DNA from 2 places in the Clostridium sp. 19966 genome. Region 1 is predicted to be linked to the other one. Evidence: a T-box and tRNA genes for the amino acid it is inferred to sense, from the RefSeq annotation. Region 1 holds a T-box; the other holds one or more tRNA genes.
What was found. A T-box is a leader RNA that pairs with one kind of tRNA and senses whether it is charged. The one in region 1 lies ahead of argS (arginine--tRNA ligase), so its partner is inferred to be a tRNA-Arg.

Region 1 (9,290 bases):
AGCAGTGCAAAATTTTCAAACGTCTAAGGGATTAGCCAAGGATGGCATAGCTGGACCTGATACCATAAAAACATTATTGAAATAATATTCGGTTATGTTTTAAAAGAATGTTGATAAAGGCTTTGCAAGAATCAATGCTGATTTAAAACAAAGCTTAATATTTAAAGAAGGAGAGAGGTTAATGAAGGAAGAGATAGTAAATCAAATTGTAATACCTTTGCTGGCTGCTTTTATAGGAACGATAATGGAACTTGGCAGACGTGAAGTGAAGAAATATTTGGACAGCAAAAAAGAATTGCTTGAAAAGCAAAAGCTGGCACTTCAGCAAAGCATGGGAATAGAGCAGTACAACAAGGATAAAGAACTCATTAAAGATTCTGTTAAGTCCGTAGAGCAGCTGGGTAAAGAGCTGGATTGGGAAGGAACACTTAAGCACAGCAAGGTGTTAGCTATGATAGAAAACAAGACAAGTCTCACCAGTGATGAAATATATAATATTATAAAAGCTGCGGTATTTGAGGTAAATAAGTAGTATATATTTTAAATCAGTGTTGATTTTTACACTGATTTAAAATATTCCTTTGGTGGGGAAGGCTATGTTTTAAAATGTTGATATTATCGTTTGAGTTCTAGGAACTCTTAGGGCTTGCGACTTATAATTGGCGTAATTTTGCTCATGGACGAGCAAAGCCATTCAAGCGCCATGGATGGCGTATTTGAATGGGTAGTCAATTATAACAAAGCAGCCCTTAGAGTTACTCACATGGGTTCTGAAAGAAACCATGCCAGACGAAAAACGTCTTTATCAACATTCTTTTAAGACATAGCCTAGATAGTTAATATAAGAAGTAAACAAATTATTAAACATTAAGGATAATTAGCTTGAATATGGAATATATAGTAAATAGAGTGTAAAATATGATATATAGAAATATGGCTTCTAGGGTTTGACTCCAACAAAAATACTTTTGGAGGGATAAAAAATGGAAAACCTAAGGACATTTCTAGTGAACTATAAGTTTATACTGATACTTATTCTTATCCTAGTGCTTTATGCTGCATGTGAGTGGCAAAGCTTCAAGGCTAAGCTTTATTCATTGATGCTGTTGGCAAAAAGCCTTGCTAAAGATGCTGTATTAAAAAGCGGAGATGAGCAGGTTAAGTGGGTGGTAGATAAAGCATATGTATTTTTACCTAAGCGAATAACCATATTTATAAGTGAAGGTATGATGGAGAAAATAGTATTCTATCTTTACCACAAAGCCAAGGACTATTTAGACGATGGGAAGATAAATGGAAGTGTACAAGCATAATTAAAAAAACAATCATAGCATGATTTACTATGATTGTTTTTTTATAACCAATTAGGAATCAGAAATTTTGATTTTTGATTTATTACATTTTTTCAGGCACTTCTATAGCCATTATATCACAGCAGGTTTCAAGTACGTTTTTAACTATGGAGATTAGTTTAAGCCAAGATGCTTTTGTAGCTTCATTTTCTTCAGAAAGTATCTTGTTTTCTCCATAGAACTTGTTGAATAAATTGGCAAGCTCAAACATATATTCACACAATTTATGAGGTGCTCTTTCATTAAAGCTGAATTCCAAGGTATCGTTAAAAGTAGTTACCTTAAGAAGAATATCTCTTTCCGTAGCACTTTTTGGAGCTAGAAGTTCTCCTTCAGAAATTTTTCCCGCTTTTCTTAATATAGACTTTATCCTTACTATAGTGTAAAGGATATATGGACCAGTCTTTCCATCAAAGGAAGTAAATTTATCTATATCAAATATATAATCTTTGGAAATCTGATTTGATAAATCTCCGTATTTTACGGCTGCAAGCCCTACCTTTTTAGCTATATCCTCAGCTTCGGCTCCATCCATTTCACTCTTATTTTCAAGAATTTTTGCTTTAACAGTATCTCTTACCTGACCTACTAGGTTCTCAAGCCTCATTACTCCGCCTTCTCTTGTCTTAAAAGGCTTTCCATCCTTTCCGTTCATGGTACCATAGCCTATGAATTGAAGGTTAAGTTTTTCGCTGGCAATCTTAGTTTTATTTACGCATCTGAAGACTTGCTCAAAGTGAAGCTCCTGCCTCTTATCTACCACATACATTATAGTATCTGGATTAAATTCTTTAACTCTTTCGTAGATAGTAGCCACATCCGTAGTGCTGTAAAGTGAAGCGCCATCTGATTTTAATATTATTATAGGAGGAATTTCCTTTGTATCAGTTTCTTCAGCTACATCCACCACCAAGGCTCCCTTGCTTTCGTAAGCATAGTTGTTTTCCTTAAGATAGGTAACTACAGTATCTATATACTTCTGGCTGTCGCTTTCACCATTCCAAAGATCAAAATCTACATTCAGATTATCGTAATTTTTCTTTAAATCCCTCTTGGATACATTTAAAATGTGTTTCCATAAAGCCACGTAACCAGGCTTGCCATTTTGAAGCTCTACAGTAGCAGCTTGAGCCTCCTGCATCAAAGCAGGGTCCTCCTTAGCTTTTTTGCTGGCAGTAGGATAGATTTCTTCAAGATCTGATATAGTAAACGGAGCTTCTTCTGGATACTCTCCAGTAAAGCTGTCGTCGAAATAAGGGAGCTCTGGATTTCTTCTTTTCACTTCAGTTATTATCATTCCCATCTGAAGTCCCCAGTCTCCAAGATGAACGTCTCCTATAACAGTATGACCTAGATATTTAGCCATTCTCTTTATGGTCTCACCTATTATTGCTGTTCTCAAGTGACCTACATGAAGAGGCTTTGCTACGTTTGCGCCACCATAATCAAGCACTATGGTCTGAGGATTCAAGGAAGCCTCAACACCAAATTTGCTGTCTGCTGCTATTGCTTCAATATAGTTTTTAAGATAGCTGTCCTGAAGCTTTATATTTATAAAGCCAGGATTAACTACAACAACCTCACTGAATATATCTGAATTAATTTTAGCTACTACTTCTTGAGCTATGTCCAAAGGTCTCTTCTTGTATTTCTTAGCTCCAGCCATAGCACCATTACACTGATATTGGCAAAGGTCAGGACGGTTTGAAGAAGTTACCATTCCAAGACTTTTATCGTAGCCTGCTTCTTCAAAAGCATTTTCAAACACTTCTGTTATAAGTTTTATTAATTTTTTCATGTTTTCCTCCTTAAATTATTGGCTTTCTTTAAAAACGTAGGTGAATACAAAAATCCCCGCCTCCTGTGAAGAGACGGGGATACCGTGGTACCACTCTTATTTAAATATATGATAAACATTAAAGAACATATACTACTTAAAACCTTAACGCAGTTAACGGCGCACCTTACTGTGAGTTCGGGCAGCTTCTCAGAGGCTCTCTTCCTTTGATACTAAGATGCAAAGCTTCCATCAACCTTTGCTCGCTGTAATCTCCATAAAAAAGTACTTTTCTCTTCAATGAATTTATATTTAAAGAATCCAACTATTTCATTACATAGATTCTATCAAAAAAATTATTTCTATGCAAGAATTAATTCTATTATCTGTTTTTTGCCTTAATTTCAGGCATATTTTAAATCAGTGTTTATCAACATCCTTTTAAAACATAACCTAATTTTATTCTGCAGGTGGAACAAAGCATTCTCTGCATCTAGGCTCATAGCTTTCTTTATCACCTTGAAGAATAGTTTGTCCTTTTTTAGTAACCGGCTTTCCGTTGGAAAGTCTCTGACTAAATAAAGCTTTCCTTTTTTTGCAGCAGGCGCACACCGGATACATATGCTCTACTTCATCTGCTAAGGCCATTATATCTCCCATTTTTCCGAAGGGAAGACCTTCATAATCCATACTTAATCCAGATATGATAACCCTTTTAGAAAATATTAATTTCTGTACAAGCTCCACTATTTTTCCTTTAAAGAATTGAGCTTCATCTATGCCTATTACATCGTAATCCTCACAGGTTTTTAAAGTTTCCTCAATAACTTCATCTGTGATAATCTCTGGAAGTTCTAGTGCACATCTTTGAAGTCCTGTTCTGGACACTACTCTATTTTTACCATCCCTTACTTCCATTTCTGGCTTGAAAAGAATGACTTTTTTTCCTTCATAAGCTTCCGCAATATTTATGCTATGTATAAGCATTCCGCTTTTTTCGCCAAACATTGGCCCTGTATATACTTTTAATCCTATATCTTCTATGAACATTAAAAAATTCCCCCAATATTTTTATGTGTACAAACCGGTTTTATTATAGCATAATTATATTAAAAGTGGTTATTAGAAAAGTCTTAAATTTGTCTTTATCAATTCTATAATATGTTCATCGACAACAATTAACAATTTTGTAGAAAATATATTGTTTTTCTTTAAAAAATTTTTGTTTAATTTGTATTGTAACAAAAATGACACAGAAATATAGGAGAATATAATGGGAAATAGAATAGAAATAAGGGAGGTGAAAATATGGATACAAATTCAATATTAAATCTTTCACAGCTTCAGCAATTGAATGGTTATGGAAGTACAAGCTCTATAAATTCTACTGATGATACATCTACAAGTGATATTTTTCAAAATTTGTTAATGCAGATGTTTGAAAAAGCAAATACAAATAGTGCTCAGACTACTACAGCTGCAGCAAGCTCCCAAGGCTCAAATACATTAACTTCTAGTGATTCTAATGATGAAGCTAAAAAACTAGAAGAAATGCTTCAGCTTATGGCTATGCAAAGGATGATGACCAGCTCTGATATGAGCTCCACTGATGATAGCAGCGATGACAGCTCAGATTCAGGTTTTTCCATTGGAGCCAGCAGTAAATTAATGTCTCAGCAATTGGAAAATGTAATGCTGCAGGCTATGAATAGTTTAGCAAATTCAAATAGCAGCGCTGCTTCAGCAAGTAGCACTTCTGCTCAAAATGCTGTTCAAGATACAGTGAAAAGTGCAGCAGCAGTATAGCAAGAATTAAGCAAAAAGGATTGGGGTTAACCCAATCCTTTTAAAAAAACCTATTAATCAAAGGGCCATATATTTGATTTATAAAAATATATACAATCACACCTAAAATGGCTCCCACAATTCCACCATTTATCCTTATCCAATGAAGATCATTTCCAGCTTTTTCTTCTATAAACAAATTTAAATCATCATTTGTTAATTTATTCATGGAGTCTTCTACTATTTTTCCAATAAAGTGATGCTCCGATTCTATAAAGCCATATATGAGCTTCTTGATAAACATATTTGCCTTGGATTTTGACTCTTCGCTATTTTTGAATTTATCCCAATAAAGCTCCGTTTCATTTTTAACCCAAAGAACGATTAAATGAATATTATCTTTGTATACATTCTTATTATCTGAATTCCAGTATTCATCAATAAAATTATCACTGGAGATAGCTTCCTTTAAAGAGGATATTATATCTTCTAAAATTTCTTCTATTTCCTCTCTTATAGATATAGAAGCTATAGTATCTAGCTTCCAGTTCTCAATATCTTTTATAACGTCCTCCTGTGTGAGTTTAATCAGCGCTTCATTAATTTTTATAGTTAACTTTTTATATAAGTCACTGTTTTCATTTTTAAGCTCGCTGAGCATCTCCAATATTTGTCTTTGTATAGCCTCCGAAGCGTCCATTATATTTACGCTGTTTGTACCTTCTGCAAGCCCGAGAGCTACCTGCATAATAGTCTTCTTGAAGCCCTTTCTGGCTTTTATATTTTCATTAACTAATTCATCTATAGTAGAATAAATTGCTTCCCTAGTGGAATCCTTATTTACAGTTTCAATAAGAAGCTCCGAAACTGCGAAAACAAGCTCAGTATATTCCTTGCTGCGTATGAATATTGTTAAGGCCTCATTTATCCTATCAGTTAAATCTAATTTATTAAAATATTTTTTAACTTCAGTTTCTATATATAAAGAAGCTTTCGAAGCATCAATATTTTCAAGAACAGGTAAGGCATATTTTTTCGTAAGAGCAGCTGCGTAGCCTTTACCCCGAAGATTATTATCTGCATAAGATATTAAAGCTTTAATTATATCTATTTCTTCCAATTTCTTTTGAAGTATATTGGGGCTAATAAGCTCGTTCTCAACTATTTTTGAAATGGAGCTTATTATTTTTTCCCTGTTTCTCGGAATAATTTCAGTATGATAGGAGAAACCTAAGGGCTTCTTATATAGTGCTGTTATAGCAAACCAATCCGCAGCACTGCCTACCAAGGCCGCTTCAAATGCAAAGTTAAACATATTTATTATGTATCCACTTCCAAAATATTGCTTTAATAAAGCGGTGACAATGAAAGCTATGAGAAAAATTACTAATAATATATCTGCTATCTTTTTATTTTTCATATTAAACTCCCTAAATTAACATTTGTTTTAAAAAGGTATAGAGTTAAAGAAAAAAGCTAATATTCCTACGAATCCGCCAACTATCGATCCATTGATTCGTATAAGCTGAAGATCATCACCTGCTTTAGATTCTATAAGCTCTATAAGCTCATCGTTTGAGTAGCTGGATAGATTATCTTTTATTATATTTTTTAAATTGTTATGAGCTATTTCTATGATACTGTAGGATAGGCTTCTTAAGCCTTCATTAACTATTCGCTGCCAGTTTGGGTTGTTTTCAAAGGTATCTGCTGCGGTTATAAGCTGATTATATAGCACCACAGATAATTTATCTAAATTTCCTCCATTGTTTAGGCTGTCAGCGCTGATTTTATCAAGATAAATTATGAAGTTATCCTTGCCAAGTAAGCTATCAAGCTTTGAAAGTTTCCAATCCTCTACAAGCTTAATGAGCTTAGCATTGTTCTTATATTCGTCGAATTTGCTATAAAGCCAGATTTTTAAACTTTTTCTAGAATCACTGGAAGGATTCTTAGCTCTAACAAGATAACCGAGAATCTTTTGCTGAATAGATCTTGCAATGTCTTCCGGTGAAGTTTGCAGCAGTATATCAAGCACAAAATTATTTATGAATTTTCTTCGAGCCATTCCATTTTCATAAGAAGTTTTTGTAGTAATAGCCATGTCTTTTAATATGCTGAAAAAATCATCACTCTTTGAAAAAATTATAAGCTCATCTATAATAAAATCCAATATCTTTTCATCATATCCAGATTTAATTGAGGTTTCTATAGAAGATTTAATTATGCTCCATAGAGATATCTTGGTCAAATTTTCCTTTAGAAGCTTAGATATCACTTCTAGAGATTCTTCATCTCTCACATCTATTATTCTGTAGATTAATGAAAATACAGCATTTTTAAAATTTTCATCATCCTTGTTTTTTTTAATATATGAAATTATAATTTCAGAAAAATTGTATTCGCCAGCAAACTTATTTAAGCTGTCTTTTGTGATTAGGTCTTCAGTGACCATATTGCATAGCGCATTAATAATTTTATCTCTGTTTCTAGGAACTATTTCTGTTTTATAAGATATACCTAGAGGTTTATGAAATAGTGCAGTAATACCATACCAATCCGCAAAGCCCCCTATCATAGAAGCACAGAAAGCGCTGCTTAATAAACCGCCCCAAAAAGTTCTATGGAAAGGATATGCTATTAAAAAACCTAAAGTAACGATTATTAACAATATAGTAGCCTTATGTTTATTCATAGGAGGTACCTCCGCAAAAGAATTTATTATTGTTTATTATACCACAATTGATGATTTTTTTATTTCATCAGTAATTTCAAGGTTATTAGAATTATAAATGATGACAGCAATCATTACATATGTTAAAGATATGAACATTTATGTAGTTATTATGAAAAAACTATATTATAATATTGTAATGTATGATTTACAGCAGAAACTTAAGATAGTTATGGAGATAACATATGGAAAATATATCAAGCCTACTTTATAGGCTTCAAAGTCATAAAACTGGAATTGCAATAGTTGTTTTACTAGCATTCATAATATATTTATTGATAGATAGAAATAAGCATATAAGAAAAGAGAAGAAACTTAGGGATGAGATGGAATTTTTAAGGACTGTAATTAATTCTCTTCCAGATATAATATGTTTTAAGAATGCTGAAGGAAGATGGGTAGAAGCTAATGAGGCTATTATGGAACTATATAGTACTGATGATAGAATCATAGGTAAAAACCATGAGGAGCTTTCAAAGCTTCTTCCTGATTTTAAGGAAGAATTGAAGAATTGCGAAAAGACAGATTCGGATATCTGGCATAATGGGAAAACAGCCATGGTGGAAGAAGTATTTCATATTAATAGCGAAAATAAAAGAATATTTGAGGTTATAAAGGTGCCTTTATATTATGAAGATGGAAGTAAGAAGGGACTAGTGGTGGTAGGAAGGGAAATCACAGAAAGAAAAAAAGCAGAAGAAATAAAAAGGCAGGCAGAGGAGAGTAACAAGCGGTTAAATGATTTAAAACAGTACGATGCAGTAAGAACAGAATTCTTTGCTAATTTATCTCACGAATTAAGAACACCGCTCAATATGATAATGGCACCAGTTCAGCTCATAGAGCTCATGCCTGAGAATAAGGAAAAGGTAATGAAATGCGTAGGAATTATAAAACAAAATTGTTTCAGGCTAATTAGATTAATAAATAATATTATAGATATAACTAAAATTGAATCGGGCTACATAACCATGAACATAAAAAAGCAGAATATAGTATCAGTAGTAGAAGATACTGTTATTTCAGCCAGCAATTATATTGAGAACATGGGGCTGGAACTGATATTTGATACGGATATTGAAGAAAAATATATTTATATGGATGCAGATAAATTTGAAAGAATAATTCTTAACTTACTTTCCAATGCGATTAAATTCACTAACCCTGGCGGCAGCATCTTTGTTAATATGTACGACTTGGAAGGAAAAATAAGAATTTCAGTTAAGGATACTGGCATTGGTATACCAGAAAATAAGAGGACCAGCATCTTTGAAAGATTTGTTCAGGTGGACAAATCTCTTTCTAGAAATACTGAGGGAAGCGGCATAGGGCTTTCACTGGTAAAGGCTTTTGTGGAAAAGCATGGGGGTAGCATAAGTATAAACAATGAATATGAAGATGGTACAGAATTTATTATGGATATTCCCACAGATTATTTTAGCGAAAAAGATTGCAGCATAGAAAATGCAGAAATAGAAGGAGAAACCTTAAAGAATAAAGTTCAGATTACGAATATAGAATTTTCTGATATATATTCTTGATAGGCTTAAAAGGTCTTATCAATTATTTAAAAAATAACCCATTAATTTTACAAAAAGTAATAATTATAAGGGAAAAACACAGAAAAATTAATAAACTGCAA
Region 2 (15,875 bases), on a different contig from region 1:
ATGGTGATCCTCATCCTGGCAACCTTCTTATAAGAAATGGTCAAATATGCTTTATTGACTTTGGAATAGTGGGAAACATACCTAATTCCTTGAAAAGTGCTTTGAACGAAGTTATAACCTCTATAGTTTTTAATGATATAAATAAGCTCATCTCCATACTCATGTCCATAGGAGTAAGAACCGGATATGTAAATAGGAATCAGCTATATGAAGACATTGACTATCTATTTGACAGCTATCTTTCCACCTCGCTCATGAATATAAAGGTTTCTATAGTATTGGAAGAGATAATGGATATATCCAAAAGAAATAATTTAAGAGTTCCCAAAAATCTTGTACTTTTGGCAAGATCCTTGGTGATAATAGAAGGCGTTCTAACAAAAGTATCTCCAGATATAAATATGCTGGAATTATCTAAACCCTACGTTATATCAAATCTAAGAAAGAGTCAGCTTAAGGATTTAAGTTTAGAAGATATAGCTTCAAAAGCAATCGTATTTACTAAAAATTCTGCTAGGCTGCCATCAAAGCTTATAGAGCTGTCTGAAAGCTTGATAAGAGGCAGAGCAAAGATTCAATTTGAACATAAGAATTTAGAAAATCCTATAAATTCTCTTAACAAAATGGTGAACAGAATGGTGGCGGGTCTTATGGTTTCCTCCATGATAATAGGCTCTTCCCTGATAGTTAATTTTAATAATGGCAGCAAGATTCATGGAGTATCTGTAATTGGGATTTTGGGCTTCGGCATAGCTGCAGTAATGGCTCTTTGGGTGCTTATATCCATAATTAAATCAGGTAAAATGTGAGTTATTTAAACATTTCCCAGGAAATTAAAAACCCCTGAATAATAAGAAGTATTTTCTTATTATTCAGGGGTTTTTGTATATTCAAGCTTTTGCTAAAGAGCAGCTGCGGCTTCTTTCTTTGATTGTATTTTTTCTTTAAGCTTATCCGCATGACTCTTAAGTGTAACTGATATGATTAAGAATACTATCATAACAGCTATTAGGATAAACATATCCTTTGTATATACTGCATAATCCACACCGGATATAGCCTCTCTAAGGGCTGAAGTAGCGTAGGTAAATGGCATAAATGGATTTAACGCTTTAAATAGCCCTGGTACAAGCTCTAATGGGAAGGTCCCTCCGCTGGAGGTAAGCTGCAATATTAAAAACACTATAGCAAGCAGTCTTCCTGCATCTCCCATCAGGAATATCAAGCATTGTATTATGGCTATATAAACAAAGGACATAATCACATTGGTTGCAAAGTACAGCAGCAGGTTATCAGGTTTTAATCCTAAACAAAGCACCACTACACTTACCAGCATAGACTGCATTATACCTATATATCCATAGGATAAGAATTTGCCTAGCACTATGGAGCGTGAGCTTGCAGTTATATCTTCATCTACTTTATCAGTTATTACGAAGAACATCATTATAGCTCCCACCCATAAGGATAAAGGAATGAAATATGGTGTAAAACCAGTACCATAATTATTAATAGCATTCATAGGCTTATTGTTTATGGCTAATGGCTCTGATACGAAAGTTGCCATACTGGTTCCATCATTTTTAACTCCATCCTTAAGAGTTTTAGCACCATCCTGCAATTTTGATGTAAGCTCATCGCTGCCGGATTTTAATTTACCCAAACCATCATCCAGTTGAGTTCCTCCATCTGTAAGCTTGCTTATTCCATCAGATAGTTGAGGAACACTGGAATTTAAAGTTCCTACTCCATTTTTTAATTCTGTAGTACCATTCCCTAAAGTAGTCACCCCATTAACCAAATTAGTTGAACCATTGGAAATCTGGTTTATTCCATCATTTAATGCTGTGATGCCTGAGGTCATGGTTGGCAAGGAAGCTATCAGCTCTTTTGCTTTTTCTATATTATTATCATTTAATGCTGCTTGTATTTGAGCTAATGCATCACTGTTATTTTTCATCTGATTTTCCAGATCAGTAACTGTAGCTATAAGCTCAGGAGATTTACTTAAAAGCTGCTGAAGCTTTGCTTTATCTAAGCTGTTTATAACAACTTCAGCCTGATTCAAGTCTGTCATAACAGCATTAATCTTTTTCTGAGTATCTTGCTGCATTAAATTTTGTGACAAGGTATTTATTGCCGCCAGCTTATCTGCATTATTTTGCAATAGAGTTTTAAGCTGAGGAAGTGCAGCCATTATATTATCAATTTGAGTCTGGTTTGTAGCTGCAAAAGTTAATATCGTATTAGTTGCCTCTAAAATGCCTGAGCTCTTTAGTCCATTTAAGCTCTGTTCCAACTGAGGAAGGCTTCCTATGGTCTCTTTTAAAGCCTTATACTGCTCCGGGCTGTTTGTCTTTAAATTGTCCAAGGTTGTAAGCATGGCTTGCGCTTGATTTATAAGTGAAGCTGAAGCTGACATCTCCTGATTAAGCTTGGTCATATCCGTTAGTAGTTCAGTAGTAGAAGCTGCATACTGTTCATAGCCTTTAAGTCCTTCCAGTAAACTTGCAGGAGCGCTTCCACCATTTACTGCCGCTTGAAGCAAAGCTTCCAGATCCTTTATAGTTGTGGAGCCATTTCCATCACTTTTACCGCTAAGTGCTCCAATTTCCTGAAGCAGACTTCCTTCCTGAGAGGAAAACATAGATATTACGTTTTGTCCTACAAGCTTATGGTAATCTTCTACAAGCTTTTTCATATCAGCCCCATTAGCTGGGTTTGCTGCATTTATTATGGCAGTTACTCCTCCATAAATAGTATCATTGCTTGTAGAAAGACTCTGTACTTCCTGAGTTCCAAGCTTATTAAAGTTTCCAAGTACTGTTTGGGAATCTTTTAATATGTTTGCTAGAGCTCCTGAATTGTCCATAAATGCAGGAAGCTGAGTAACCATCTGATCTAAGCCATCTATATTAGGTATATTTTGTACTGATACCATAAGATTCTTTAATACGCCAGCATTATCCACTACTTTTTTCATAGCCGCCGTGTCATTATCCGTTACGTTAATAGTTTTAGCTATTGATGCAAGGTTTTCAGTGCCTGAAATAAGTGCTTTTACATCGCTAGGATTTGTGCTTAAAATAGTTGCTGCAGATGCTTTTATTTCAGGATTACTGTCGTAAGCTTGCTTTAAAGCCTCCGCATCAGCAGTAGTTTTTCCTATTAAGTTAAGATTTTCTTGAGTTAAGAGTGGTTTTATACTGCTAATATCTGTGCTGGATAAAAAGTTAACATCCTTCATAGTGCTCTTAAGTCCACTTACATTTTTATCGCTTAAAAGATTTGAAAGAGAATTATTCTGTGCCCCAAAGGCTGACAAGGCTCCATCCAGCTTAGCCTTTAAGGTATTTATCCCAGCTTGCTCTTGCTTGATTCCAGCATCTAAAGTTACTGTTCCTTTTTTAAGTCCCAAAGGATTTCCATTGGAGTCTATATTCTGATTATTTACTCCATTGTCAAGAGCTTCAGTTCCTGAATATAGCTGTGACACTCCCTGTGAAAGCGAAGGCACATTACTATTTAGTGTACTTAGTCCAGCCTTTAACTGAGTGCTTCCATCCTTCAGTTTAGAAGTTCCATCACTTACCTGCGAGCTTCCATCTGCTGCTTGACTCATTCCATCCTTAACCGTATTAAGGCTGTCAAAGGCAACTTTCGTATATTCCTCTGTAATTGTTTTTGATATTTCCTGCTTTAGCTGAAGCTGAACCTTGCCATCTATCTGAGATGCAAGGAAGTTTTTCTTATCATTCTCCGTGAAAGTTATAGTGGCCTGCTCTGGTTTTCCGTCTTTAGCGCTTACAATTTTTTCCGAGAAATCTTTTGGTATCACAAACATACCATAGTAGTCTTTCCCTTTGACACCATTTTCTGCCTGTTCTAAAGAAACGAATCTCCAGCCTAATTCACTGTTTTTCTTTAATTTATCTTGTACATCTTCTCCATAATTAACTTGCTTCCCATCCTTTTCAGTACCTTCATCTAAATTTACTATAGCTACAGGCATACTTTTAAGTTTACTGTATGGATCCCAGAAAGCTGCTAAATATAATAAACTATAAAGAAGTGGGACGATAATTATAGCAATTACAGAAACTCTTATAAATCTATTTTTTAGCGTACTGCTTATATCCCTGGAAGCTATCCTTAAAAAGTTCATATTCTCACCCCTTGTAATCTTTTTTGTGCTTTAACGCTTTTTCCTTAAGCGAATACAGTTTGTACATTTTTGTACTGACTGGTCAGTTTATTTATACTATTATTTTTTTGATTTGTCAATATAGATTCTAACCAATACTGATTTGGAACAGAACAAAAAACAGTTGGAAAGGGGGACTAACCAACTGTTTTGATATTATTTCTTAAATTATTTAATTTCTATGGTTTAATAATACTATAGTTTTGTGTCAAAACTTTGTAGAGATTAAGTACGGTTTGTTAATTAACTGTAAACATTTTCACAATCTACTCCCTTTAATATATAATCCATAAGGTTATCCACCACAGCATCTATTTCCATACTGTTGTTTATAAGTTCGTATATTGCAGCTGCACAAATGGTTCCGAACAAAGAATATGCCATGAGAGCAGCATTTCCGCCCCTTATAGCCTTTTCTGCTATAGCTTCCTTTATATACCCTTCTAATTGGGAAAAGTAGTCTTTTAAGGCTTTTCTGAGTTCTAACTGCCTTGATTCCTGCCCCCAAAGCTGACTCATTATCACTTTAAAAAACTCTTTATTTTCATAAACCATCATAAGCTGAACCTTGCATAAAATTTTGAATTTTGAATAAAAGTTCTTCTGACCTTTTACCGCCTCCTCAACTCTATATGATAACCTGCTCATCCCTTCTTCCATTATGTAGTTAAATATTTCTTCTTTGCTATTAAAGTGATAGTAAAGTGTGCCTTTTGCCACTCCTGCTTTTTCTGCAATGCTGTCCATAGTGGTTTTATTGTATCCGTTCATAGAAAACTCTTTTATTGCTACTTCAAATATAGCATTTTTAGTTTTGTTCATTTGAAATCCTCACTCCATAGTTAAATATATTTTTATAATATACCAATATTTTTATCCCTTCAACCTTTTATTATATGCTATGTTATTGTGTTGAGAGGGCTTTACTATTATAATTTACTTAGCGCAGAACTAAATTTAAATATGGAGATATTGGTATGATTAAAATTTACGATAGAAATACTAAAGATTATGAAATTGAAAAAGTTGCAGGGGAAAAATATTTAAATTGGATATACTCCTCTCCAATAGGACTCAGTATTTTAGAGCTTATAGTGAAGAAAAAACTATTTTCTAAATTAACTGGATTATATTGTGACAATCCTATAAGCAAAGGCAAAATAAAAGCCTTTATTAAGGATTTTGATATTGATATGTCCATTTGCCAGGATGATGTTAATAGTTTCAAATGTTTTAACGACTTTTTTGTGAGAAAGATTACTCCCCAGGGACGACCCGTGGATATGGATAAAAACAGCTTTATATCTCCTGGAGACGGAAGGCTTCTAATACATGAAAACATTGATATAGATAATCTCGTTCAAATTAAAGGGTTAACTTACAGCTTTAGAGAGCTAATAAATGATCCTAAATTATTTGATATGTTCCAAGGGGGCAGCTGTTTAATACTTAGGTTGTGTCCTACAGATTATCATAGATTTCATTTTGTGGATGACGGCGTATGCCTTGATAATAACAAAGTCAAGGGCTATTACTACTCAGTAAATCCAGTTGCTTTAAACAAAAAGGAAAAATTATTTTGCCAAAATAAAAGAGAATGGAGCCTTTTCCAATCTGATAATTTTGGATCACTGCTATATATGGAAGTAGGAGCTACTTCTGTTGGTTCCATTGTTCAGAGCTACACTCCAAACCAAAGAGTGACAAGAGGAAGTGAGAAAGGCTTTTTCAAATTCGGAGGCTCTACAGTTATGATGTTTATAGAAAAAAATAAAGTTAAATTTGATGAAGATATTCTTTCTCAAACCGAAGATGGCTTTGAATCAAAAATAAAACTTGGAGAGAAGATAGGGACAAAAGTAATATAGGCTTTATCCTATTAAAACTAATTTTTAGCAAATTAAACCCATAGTAAACATTTACTTTTAATAAATGTTTACTTTTTTATGCGTTTTTTTTGAATATTGTTAAAATATTTTTAAACAACTTACTAATGCTTTATATATTTAAAAAGAAATCTATAATTTAATTAATGACAGGTTTAGAACAAACATCTAAGCACTAAAACATTTGTATAAGGAAGGATGTAGGGTCATGAAATTATTCGCTTTAAAGCCACAAATACATACTTTCTGTAATTTTCAGGAGTTTGTTGAGAGCTTTAAGGTTGACGAAAATGACTTGTTCATTACAGAATTATCTGTTTTTAGAAAAAAACTGACAAATTTTTCGAAAGACTGGAACTGTATTTTTTTAAATAAGTTTTCTTCTTCAAAGGAAGCATATGATAGTATAAGTTTAGATATCAGTAACTATGATTATAAGAGAATAATTGCTGTTGGTGACAGCAGAGTGTTTAATGTAGCTAGAAATCTAGCTTCACAAAAAGGCTTAGAGCTTATACTGTTACCAGATGTATGCGATGTAGGAAACACCACCATAGGTTATAAAGAATTTGGTGCCTATTCATCCATGGATAAGCTTAATTCTAATCATATAGTTTTGATTCCTGAATTTTTAAAAGGGACATCCTCTAGAACTTTCATCATCGCTTCAATCAATACTTTGATAAATGCTATGGAATCTTATTTATCTGTAAATTCAAGTTCCTATACTGAACTTTTTAGTGAATCTGCCATAAAAACTGTGTTATCAGGTTTAAGAAGACTTTTAGATATTGGAAAAGATAATTTCAGTGAACTTTTAGAGGACTTCTTTATAGCATCAAATTATGCTGAAATTGCAATTAGTAACACAGGTTTTTGTTCTATAAATGCTTTATCTAGACCGCTTATGGAAAAATATCATGTTGTTCCATCGGAATGCTATTATGAGTTTTTTACAGATGTATTCAAAAAGTACAACTCAAAAAACTCTTCAGGTAAGATAAAGTTTTTAAATAACATTATCGGTGAATTTTTAGGCATTAGAAATGATGAACTTATATATGATAATTTACAGATTTTATTTAATAAACTGATGCCAAGAAAAAGAGGAAGAACCTATGGTATGACTTTGGAAGATGTGCAGGCATTTACAAAGACTGCTTACTATGATTACCGATACTTGTTCAATAATAGCTATATCTCTTTATCCTATCAGGATATTTTGAGTATATATAAAAAAATCTTTTAAGCCCCTATAGAACCAAAAGTTCTACTATGTATAATGTATGATTTCATCATTATATGTAGAATTAGTACTGCATCCCCCATATGCAGTACTAAAATAAAAAACCTAGTAGATTAGCCCTCCACTAGGTTTTTTTCTATTTATGCTTCTTTCTTTTTCAAAAGTACTGATATGGATAATCCTGTTACAACTGTTCCTGCTACTATAGCAATTAAGTAGTAGAGTAAGCCTGTTACTGCATGAGGTATGAAGAATACGAATACTCCACCGTGAGGTACAGCTAATTTAACTTTAAATAGCATTGAAAGTGCTCCTGTAACTGCCGATCCTGCCATGAAGGAAGGTATTATTCTTAGAGGATTTGATGCTGCAAAAGGTATTGCTCCTTCACTTATGAATGATGCTCCTAATGCCCAAGCTGCCTTTCCTGCTTCTCTTTCCTGTTCTGTGAATTTATCTTTAGCTATAACTGTAGCAAGCGCTACTCCTAAAGGAGGTGTCATACCTGCTGCCATAACTGCTGCCATAACCATGGATGGCTGTCCACTTGCTAGTGTAGCTGTACCAAAGGCATAGGCTGCTTTGTTTACTGGTCCTCCTAAGTCAAAGGCCATCATAAGTCCTAATATGATTCCAAGTAATACTGAGTTCGCACCGCTTAAGTTTTTAAGCCAATCACTCATAGCTGTATTTATAGCTGCCATAGGTGCTCCAACTATATATATCATTGCCAAACCTACTACAAGAGTAGATATTATAGGAAGTACCAGCACTGGCATTAAACCTTGAAGTGATTTTGGAAGCTTAATCGTTTTCTTTAAAAATTCTACGAAGTAACCAGCCATGAAACCTGATACTATACCGCCTAAGAAACCTGCTCCCAAGGAAGCTGACAACATACCGCCAACCATACCTGGTACAAGTCCTGGTCTATCAGCTATTGAATATGCGATATAACCAGATAGTATAGGAACCATCAATGCAAAGGCATTGCTGCCGCCTATCTTCATAAGTGCTGCTGCTAAAGTTCCCTCTTGCTTAAAGGCGGTAATTCCAAAAGCAAAGGATAGTGCTATTATAATACCTCCAGCTACTACGAATGGTATCATGAAGGATACCCCTGTCATAAGGTGCTTATAAGGGCCTTTTCTCTCTGAGCTTTTCTGCTCTTTTATCTTGCTGACTTCATCTGTAAGATCCGCTGAAGCTGCTTTATAGGCTTTTGCTGTCTTAGCCCTGTCTATAAGTCCCTTGGCATCTTTAATAGCATCTGAAACTCCAACTTCCACCATTTTTTTGCCTACAAATCTGTCTTTAGAAACATTAGTATCTGCAGCGATGATGACACAATCTGCTTCTTTTATTTCCTTTTCTGTCAACACATTTTCTGCTCCTACAGAACCTTGAGTTTCAACCTTCATATCAACTCCCATTTCCTTGGCTGCGATAGACAATGCTTCTGCAGCCATATAGGTATGCGCAATTCCTGTAGGACATGATGTAATAGCTACTATTTTCATATTGATACACCCCTTCCTTTTATTCTAAGAATTTTAATATTTCTTCAGCAGTACTGGCATTTAACAGATTGTTTCTTAGCTCTTCATGCATAAGCTTTCTAGAGATTTGAGCCAGTAATCTTAGATGTTCATCATTTGAATCCTCCGGTACGGCTATTATGAAAAATAATTTTGCAGGAGTTCCGTCCATTGAATTATAATCTATGCCTTTTTTACTTCTTCCGAATGCTAGAGTTGGCTTTTTTACTGCATTGGTTTTTCCATGAGGTATAGCTATTCCCATTCCTATTCCTGTGGAAAATACCTTTTCTCTCTCCATTACTGCGTTGATGTACTCTTCCTTATTGTTTAAGTTACCAGTCTTATCTATGATGTCCGCTAATTCTCTGATGGCGTCATTTTTATTGTCTGCCTCCAATTCAAGCTTTATAAGATCCTTATTCATAATTTCTGTAATGTTCATAATTTCATCTCCTCTATAAATATAACAATTCAATTTGTTCTAAATACTTGTTTATTAAGCTTATATCCGGGCTTTGAGTACCCTCCGTAGTAACATTGGCTGTTCCAGTGGCTGCTGCAAGTCTTAAAGCTTCCTCCATGCTTTGCCCCTGTTCTATGGATAAAGCTAATGCTCCTACCATAGAATCTCCTGCTCCTACAGTGCTTCCTACTTTAACCTTAATTCCTTTTGCCTTAATCACCTTGTCTTTGCTTATCATTATGGAGCCTTCATGTCCTCTTGATACCACCACATATTCAACTCCATATTCAAGGATTTCCTTTGCTACGTCGATGAGCTCTTGTTCACTCTCTATGCTAACCTGAAAAGCTTTTTCTAATTCATGAATATTAGGTTTAATAAGGTATGGTCCAGCTTTTATGGCTTCTGTAAACTTTTTACCGTCCACATCTAATATAACCCTACATTTTTTTTCATTAGCTTCTAATATAATCTCTTTATAGAAGTCTTCATTTATTCCTTTAGGTAAGCTTCCGGAAAGAACTATCAAGTTTCCGTCTTTCATATAGGAGCTTATTTTTTCTCTTATTTTTGTAAGCTCTTCTTTAGATATCTGGGGACCATTTTCATTTATATCCGTATAAGTATTATTTACGATATCTACTATTTTAGTATTGAGTCTAGTTTCTCCAGGTATTCTAACAAAGTCATTTTCTATTTCTGAACTGTCTAGATGTTCTCTGATAAATTCTCCATTGGAGCCTCCTATAAAGCCTAATGCTGTACTTTTTCCGCCTAACTGCTTTATAGTCTTTGAAACATTTATTCCTTTTCCACCAGCATCTACTCTGGAAAAATCTATTCTATTTACTTCTCCAATCTTTAGATCAGATATTTTTATAGTCTTATCTACTGCAGGATTCAAAGTTACGGTTAAAATCATTAAATCCCCTCCTTTGCTGTAATTATTCTTATTCCCTTCTCTCTAAATTCTTTTCTCACTCCTTCATCTAGTTTGCTATCTGTAACTATATAATGTATTTTGTCAAAATCCGTAATTTTAGCAAAACATACTTCGCTAAATTTACTATGATCACAAACTATTATTACCCTTTCTGCACTTTCTATTATTTCACGTTTAGTCTGCGCTTCATTCATGTTTGGTGTGGTGATACCATAATCTAGAGATATTCCATTAGCTCCTACAAAAGCTATATCCACTCTTACATTTTTTAATATGCTGCTTGCTATTGGTCCTATAAGAGCTCTGGTATGACTTCTAAGAGTTCCTCCTATAACTATAACTTCATTGCTGTGATTATTAGAAAGCTCTATAGCTATATCTAGAGAATTAGTTATTACTGTGAGATTATTTGCCCTTATATTTCTGGCTATTTGAAGATTTGTAGTTCCTCCGTCTAAAGCTACAGTATCACCATCCTCTACCATAGAAGCAGCTTGCTTCCCTATGGCTATCTTTTCTTCTATGAACTTATCAACTTTTTCATAGAAAGTAGGTTCAAATTTTGTATTATGAACTAATACTGCTCCTCCATGAACTCTTTTGATAAGCCCTTCTTCTTCTAATTCTTGCAAATCCTTTCGTATAGTAACTTCTGAAACTTTATAGGTATCAGCTAAATTGGAAACCTTTACATCACCCTGAAGCTTTAGTAAGTTAATTATTTGAGCTTTTCTTTCTTCACCAAACATTTCCTTACTCCTTACATTTATATTGCGTTTGTTATTATTATCTTTGTTTGATTTTATTTTATTACGTTTTATTTCTTTTGTCAACGTTTTTTTAAAAAATATTCGAAAGCAAACGAAAGTTTTGTTTTAATTCTCTATTTTTTGAACAGTATAGGCAGCATATACTACCATGCATGCACCCAGAATTTGAGCAATATTTATCCTTTCTCCTAGAGCAAAGTAAGAAAATATTATTGCTACTGGTATTTCTAAATTTCCTATTATAGATACTCTTAAAGAGCCTATATGCTTTATTGATGAATAAAGCAGAGTTAGAGGCACTATCTCACATAATACTGCTAATATAGCTGTGAATATTATCAAGGATAAATTATATTCTCCTTTTAATAAGACTATGTTTTAAAAGGATGTTGATAAAGGCGTTTTTCGCAAATGAACTCAAACGATAATATCAACATTTTAAAACACAGCCTCCCGAACTAAAGGAAGTTATAAATCAGTGAAAAATCAACACTGATTTATAACAGAACCTTTAATAAAAATATAGGAGGTCTGTATATAATTAATGAAATCAAAGAAAATATCGTGGAGTAGAAATTGATGGTAAGTGAGTCCGTATTCCTAAGGTTTTTACCGGAATATACATTCATGAATGAGTAGAAAACTGCTGATAATAGTCCGCATAAAACTCCTATAGCAGATAATTTTTCTTTGCTGCTAATTACACCAGAGGTTAGCAAGCAGCCTGAAAATGCTATTATTATAGCCAACAGCTTTTTTGTACTTATTGGAGCTTTACCAAACAAAAAAACTATGAGAAGAACTCATAGTTTCATATAAATGCGGCTGACAGGAATCGAACCCGTAGCACCTCGGTTCGTAGCCGAGTCCTCTATCCAATTGAGGTACAGCCGCAAAATAACATTACTATATTAGCATAAACATCTAAAAAAATCAAATAAATTTTAAAATTATTTCCTTATTCAAGATTATATATATCTGAAAATTCTACGCAAGCTCTTTCAATCTTATTCTGCCTTATAAAATTTTCATTAATTTTCGAATCATCGTCTTCCACAAGTTTTACAGGAAGCTTTATAGTAAATTCAGTTCCTTCATTTAATTTGCTATCTACCCATATGGAGCCTTCATAAAGATCCACTAAATACTTCACTAATGATAGACCTATTCCCGTACCTTTGCTTCTTCTTGTAAGATTACTATCCACTTGAGAAAATCTATCAAAAATTTTTTCAAGCTCCTCTTTAGCTATTCCTTCTCCTTCATCTTTCACAGATATAAGAAGCTGATTTTGCAAATCCTTCACATTTACAAAAATTTTTTTACCTGGTGATGTGAATTTTACTGCGTTTGATAGAAGATTCATCATTATTCTCTCAATGCTATCCTCATCAAAAGCCATATATTTCTCTTCAATATCCGTATCAAAAATCAATTCAATCCCTTTGCTAGAAGCATATTCCACCACCGACATAGTCACATCTTCAATTTCAGCTATTATATTACTATTTTTGAGCTGCAGATCCATTCTTCCATATTCCAGCTTGGTTATATCTAATAAATTATTCACTATTCTTAATAGCTTGTAACAATTCTGCCTTATTATTCTATTGTATTTTCTAGCACTGCTTCTTCCAACTTCGCAAGTATTTTTATCAAAAATTAAATTTTGCAGTTGAACAGCTCCTAAGATTACATTTAAAGGAGTTCTTAATTCATGAGACAAATTTTCATAAAACTGAGTTTTCAACATGTCTGACTTTAACATTTCATCAAGCATGTTAGCACTTTTCTCATATTCTTCTCTATATTCCTTCACTAACATGCTATCTGATATGTCCCTGATGATACCTACAAATATTTTTTTACCTTTAAATATATAATTTTTTCCTTCGAACTCTAAATATTTTTCCTCATTATCCGACCTTCTCCTTATTTTAACTCGAGTTGGGCTTAATTCTCCCTGAATTTCCAGCTGCATCATCGCTTTGCAATATAAATCTAAATTTTCACCTTCCATTATAAGTAAATGTTTTATATCGTAACCCACCACACTATTCTCAGAATTTCCAGTAAAAATATTATTGGCCGAAGGATTAGAAAATATTATCTTACTGCCTATCTTAAAATATATACCATCAGAAAGAAGCTTTAACAAAGACGAGCCAAAGAAGGAAAACAGCTCCTTTTTTTCATTATTCAATACACATTTAAATTCCCCATAAATACCTTGTAAATAATCATCTAACTGTTCCATTTATACCCTCCAAAAATAATAAAAGAATCATATCATTATATTTTTATTTTATATAAAATATTCCATATTTACTTTTAAGGCTATTTGATTTTTGGTAACAATCAATATATTCTACATATTGATGGAAAATCCTCTATGAATTACTACTTTTTTAGTTACTTTTAAAATTTTGTGTGTATTTTTAATAAAAATTTACTTAAGAAAGCAAGAATATCTTCTAAAAAATTCAATAATATGCTGAAACTGTAAAATTTACAATTTACTGTTAAAGGTAATTTTTATAAAAATTATAACTAGCTTAATTCTATCTTTACTCTGCTTCCAGAAATTCCATATTGTGCAGCTTCTACTAATAACTTAACAGGCACCCTGTTCCTTATTTCCTCTACATGACTTATTATACCTACACAAAGCCTATCTGAATGAAGTCTTTCAAGAGAAGACATAACTGTATCTAAGGCATCTGTATCTAAAGTTCCAAAACCTTCGTCCAAGAAAAAGAACTCCAAAGGAGCACTTCCTTTTAATTGTATCTGAGATGACAAAGATAGTGCTAAGCTTAAAGAGGTCAGAAAGGTTTCTCCTCCAGATAGAGTTCCTGTAGATCTTCTAGCTCCGCCATTAAAGTCATCCCTCATAATGAAGTTTCCATTTGAATCTATTTCTAAAGCATACCTTCCCCCTGTAATACTCTTTAACCTTTTTGATGCTTCTTTGCATATATATTTCATTTGATTCATGGCTATAAACTCAACAAATTTATTTCCCTCAACTAATTTGGATATGTCCTCCATGCAGCTGAATTCATGCTGAAGCCTCTTCTTTTCTTTTCTCAAAAGTTTATATTCTTCCAATTCTCTTTCCATATCTTTTATTCCCTTACCATAGGAAGCTATTTCTTTTATATTTTCTTCAAAACTTTTACTGAGTTCCTCTCTTCTTAGTATTATTAAGTTCCACTGTCCCTCATCTAATACCTTATCTCCTATTCTCTTCTTGACACCTTCTATATTGGCTCTTACCTTATTTAAACTGCTGTCATATTTCTCTATGGATTTTTCCACAATTTCCATTTCAGCTTCAGCTATGATTCCTTTTTCTACAGAAGCAAAGTCCTTAAAATTATATTGCTTCACCTGCGTTAGACAATTTTCTTTTTTTAACTGCTTCTGACTTATCATAAGGTTCATGCTAGAGTTTTCTGTGATGAGCCTATCGCTAAGTTCTTTATTTTCTTTTCTGCAATCTTCTAGCATTTCCTTAAGAACAGCTTCTTCTTCAACTATAGCCTTTTTTCTCTTCCTTATTTCTTCTATATAGCTTAAAGCTTCTCTTCCCTCAGTAAGTTCATTTATATATTTTTCTTCTCTGTCAATTACAGCTCTCTTTTCTTTGCCGCTCTCAAGTATTTTAGCAATTTCTATATCAAGTTTATTTCTTTCTTCTAATGCTTTTTCTTTATCTATAGAATTTTTTTCTAAAAGCTCATTTGCTGCTTTTAATTTATCCTTAAGAATTTTCTCTTCTTTTTCTCTGTTTAGAATGCTCTTTTGTGCTTCTTCTATATTATCAACCTTAAATTGAATTTTTAAACCTCTTAAATCAAATTCTAAAGGCTTAAGCTTTTCTACAGAAGCCTCAAGCTCTTTAGCTGCTTCCTCATAGGCATTGATTTCACTGTTATACTTTTCCGTGAAAGCTATTTCTTTCTGCTGTATCTGATTCTTTTCTTCCTTTAAATTTGATATTTTCTGGTCAAGCTCCTCTTTCCCTTTAGTGAAATTCTGAATTTTACTCTCCGTAGTCTTAAATTCTTCTTCTAGTGAATGCTTTTGTTCCTCTATAAAATTCAAATCCATTCCTTTATATTTTTCTTCCAAAGGTAAAATTTCTCCCAAGATATGTTCTCTTTTCTTTTCCAGACTTATCTTTTCTATGGAAACTTCTTTAAACTTATTTTCTATAACATTTATCTCAAGCTTAAGCTTATCAATATTTTCATCAATTTCTTTAAGCTCTTTCATATCAAAAACAGTATGCTTATTATGATGTTCTAAGGAGCCGCACACAGGACAAGGCATTCCATCCCTAAGCTCACTTGATAATACCGCTGCCATATTGCTTATCTCTATTTCCTTTTTTCTTTCCTCCAGCTGCTTTATGGTTTCTGAAAGCTCTTCTATATGAAGCTGAAGCTCATTTTCAGAAGATTTTAATTCAACAAGCTTTTTATCTATATCATGGATTTCAGCTGATGAATTTTCTTTTTTATCCTTATAAGCCCTAACCTCTTCTATATTCTTATCTAATTTAAATACTTTTTCCTTCATAGCAATTAGCACAAAATTATCAGGAGGCACATCTTTATTTATTTTAACCATATCATCCTGAGCTACAGCCAATTCCTTAAAGCTTATATCTTTTTTACTGTTTATAACTTCTATTTCCATTTTAAGCTTATCGATATTCATTTTTCTCAATGAATTTTTCTTCTCCAGTTCCTGCTGTGAAATTTTAATTTTACTTATTTCCTGATTCAGAAGATACATGCTGTTTACAGCATTT

Region 2: it encodes a tRNA-Arg, which carries the amino acid that the T-box ahead of argS (arginine--tRNA ligase) is inferred to sense. The anticodon was not compared.

What each region holds. Positions count from the first base shown of each region.
Region 1 is NZ_JACTOJ010000013.1:101,794-111,083, forward strand. It holds gene IAI10_RS14350 (N-acetylmuramoyl-L-alanine amidase) at 1-85, shown strand, start outside; gene IAI10_RS14355 (hypothetical protein) at 182-532, shown strand; gene IAI10_RS14360 (hypothetical protein) at 677-820, shown strand; gene IAI10_RS14365 (hypothetical protein) at 984-1,313, shown strand; gene argS (arginine--tRNA ligase) at 1,396-3,150, opposite strand; T-box leader at 3,217-3,439, opposite strand; gene IAI10_RS14375 (thymidine kinase) at 3,589-4,179, opposite strand; gene IAI10_RS14380 (hypothetical protein) at 4,438-4,935, shown strand; gene IAI10_RS14385 (DUF445 domain-containing protein) at 4,976-6,334, opposite strand; gene IAI10_RS14390 (DUF445 domain-containing protein) at 6,362-7,609, opposite strand; gene IAI10_RS14395 (PAS domain-containing sensor histidine kinase) at 7,834-9,189, shown strand.
Region 2 is NZ_JACTOJ010000020.1:57,097-72,971, reverse strand. It holds gene IAI10_RS18245 (AarF/ABC1/UbiB kinase family protein) at 1-809, shown strand, start outside; gene IAI10_RS18240 (YhgE/Pip domain-containing protein) at 902-4,165, opposite strand; gene IAI10_RS18235 (TetR/AcrR family transcriptional regulator) at 4,448-5,026, opposite strand; gene IAI10_RS18230 (phosphatidylserine decarboxylase) at 5,182-6,072, shown strand; gene IAI10_RS18225 (iron-containing alcohol dehydrogenase) at 6,299-7,339, shown strand; gene IAI10_RS18220 (fructose-specific PTS transporter subunit EIIC) at 7,477-8,856, opposite strand; gene IAI10_RS18215 (PTS sugar transporter subunit IIA) at 8,876-9,319, opposite strand; gene pfkB (1-phosphofructokinase) at 9,333-10,262, opposite strand; gene IAI10_RS18205 (DeoR/GlpR family DNA-binding transcription regulator) at 10,262-11,032, opposite strand; gene IAI10_RS18200 (EamA family transporter) at 11,159-11,428, opposite strand; tRNA gene IAI10_RS18195 (tRNA-Arg) at 11,874-11,947, opposite strand; gene IAI10_RS18190 (PAS domain-containing sensor histidine kinase) at 12,012-13,310, opposite strand; gene IAI10_RS18185 (SbcC/MukB-like Walker B domain-containing protein) at 13,604-15,875, opposite strand, start outside.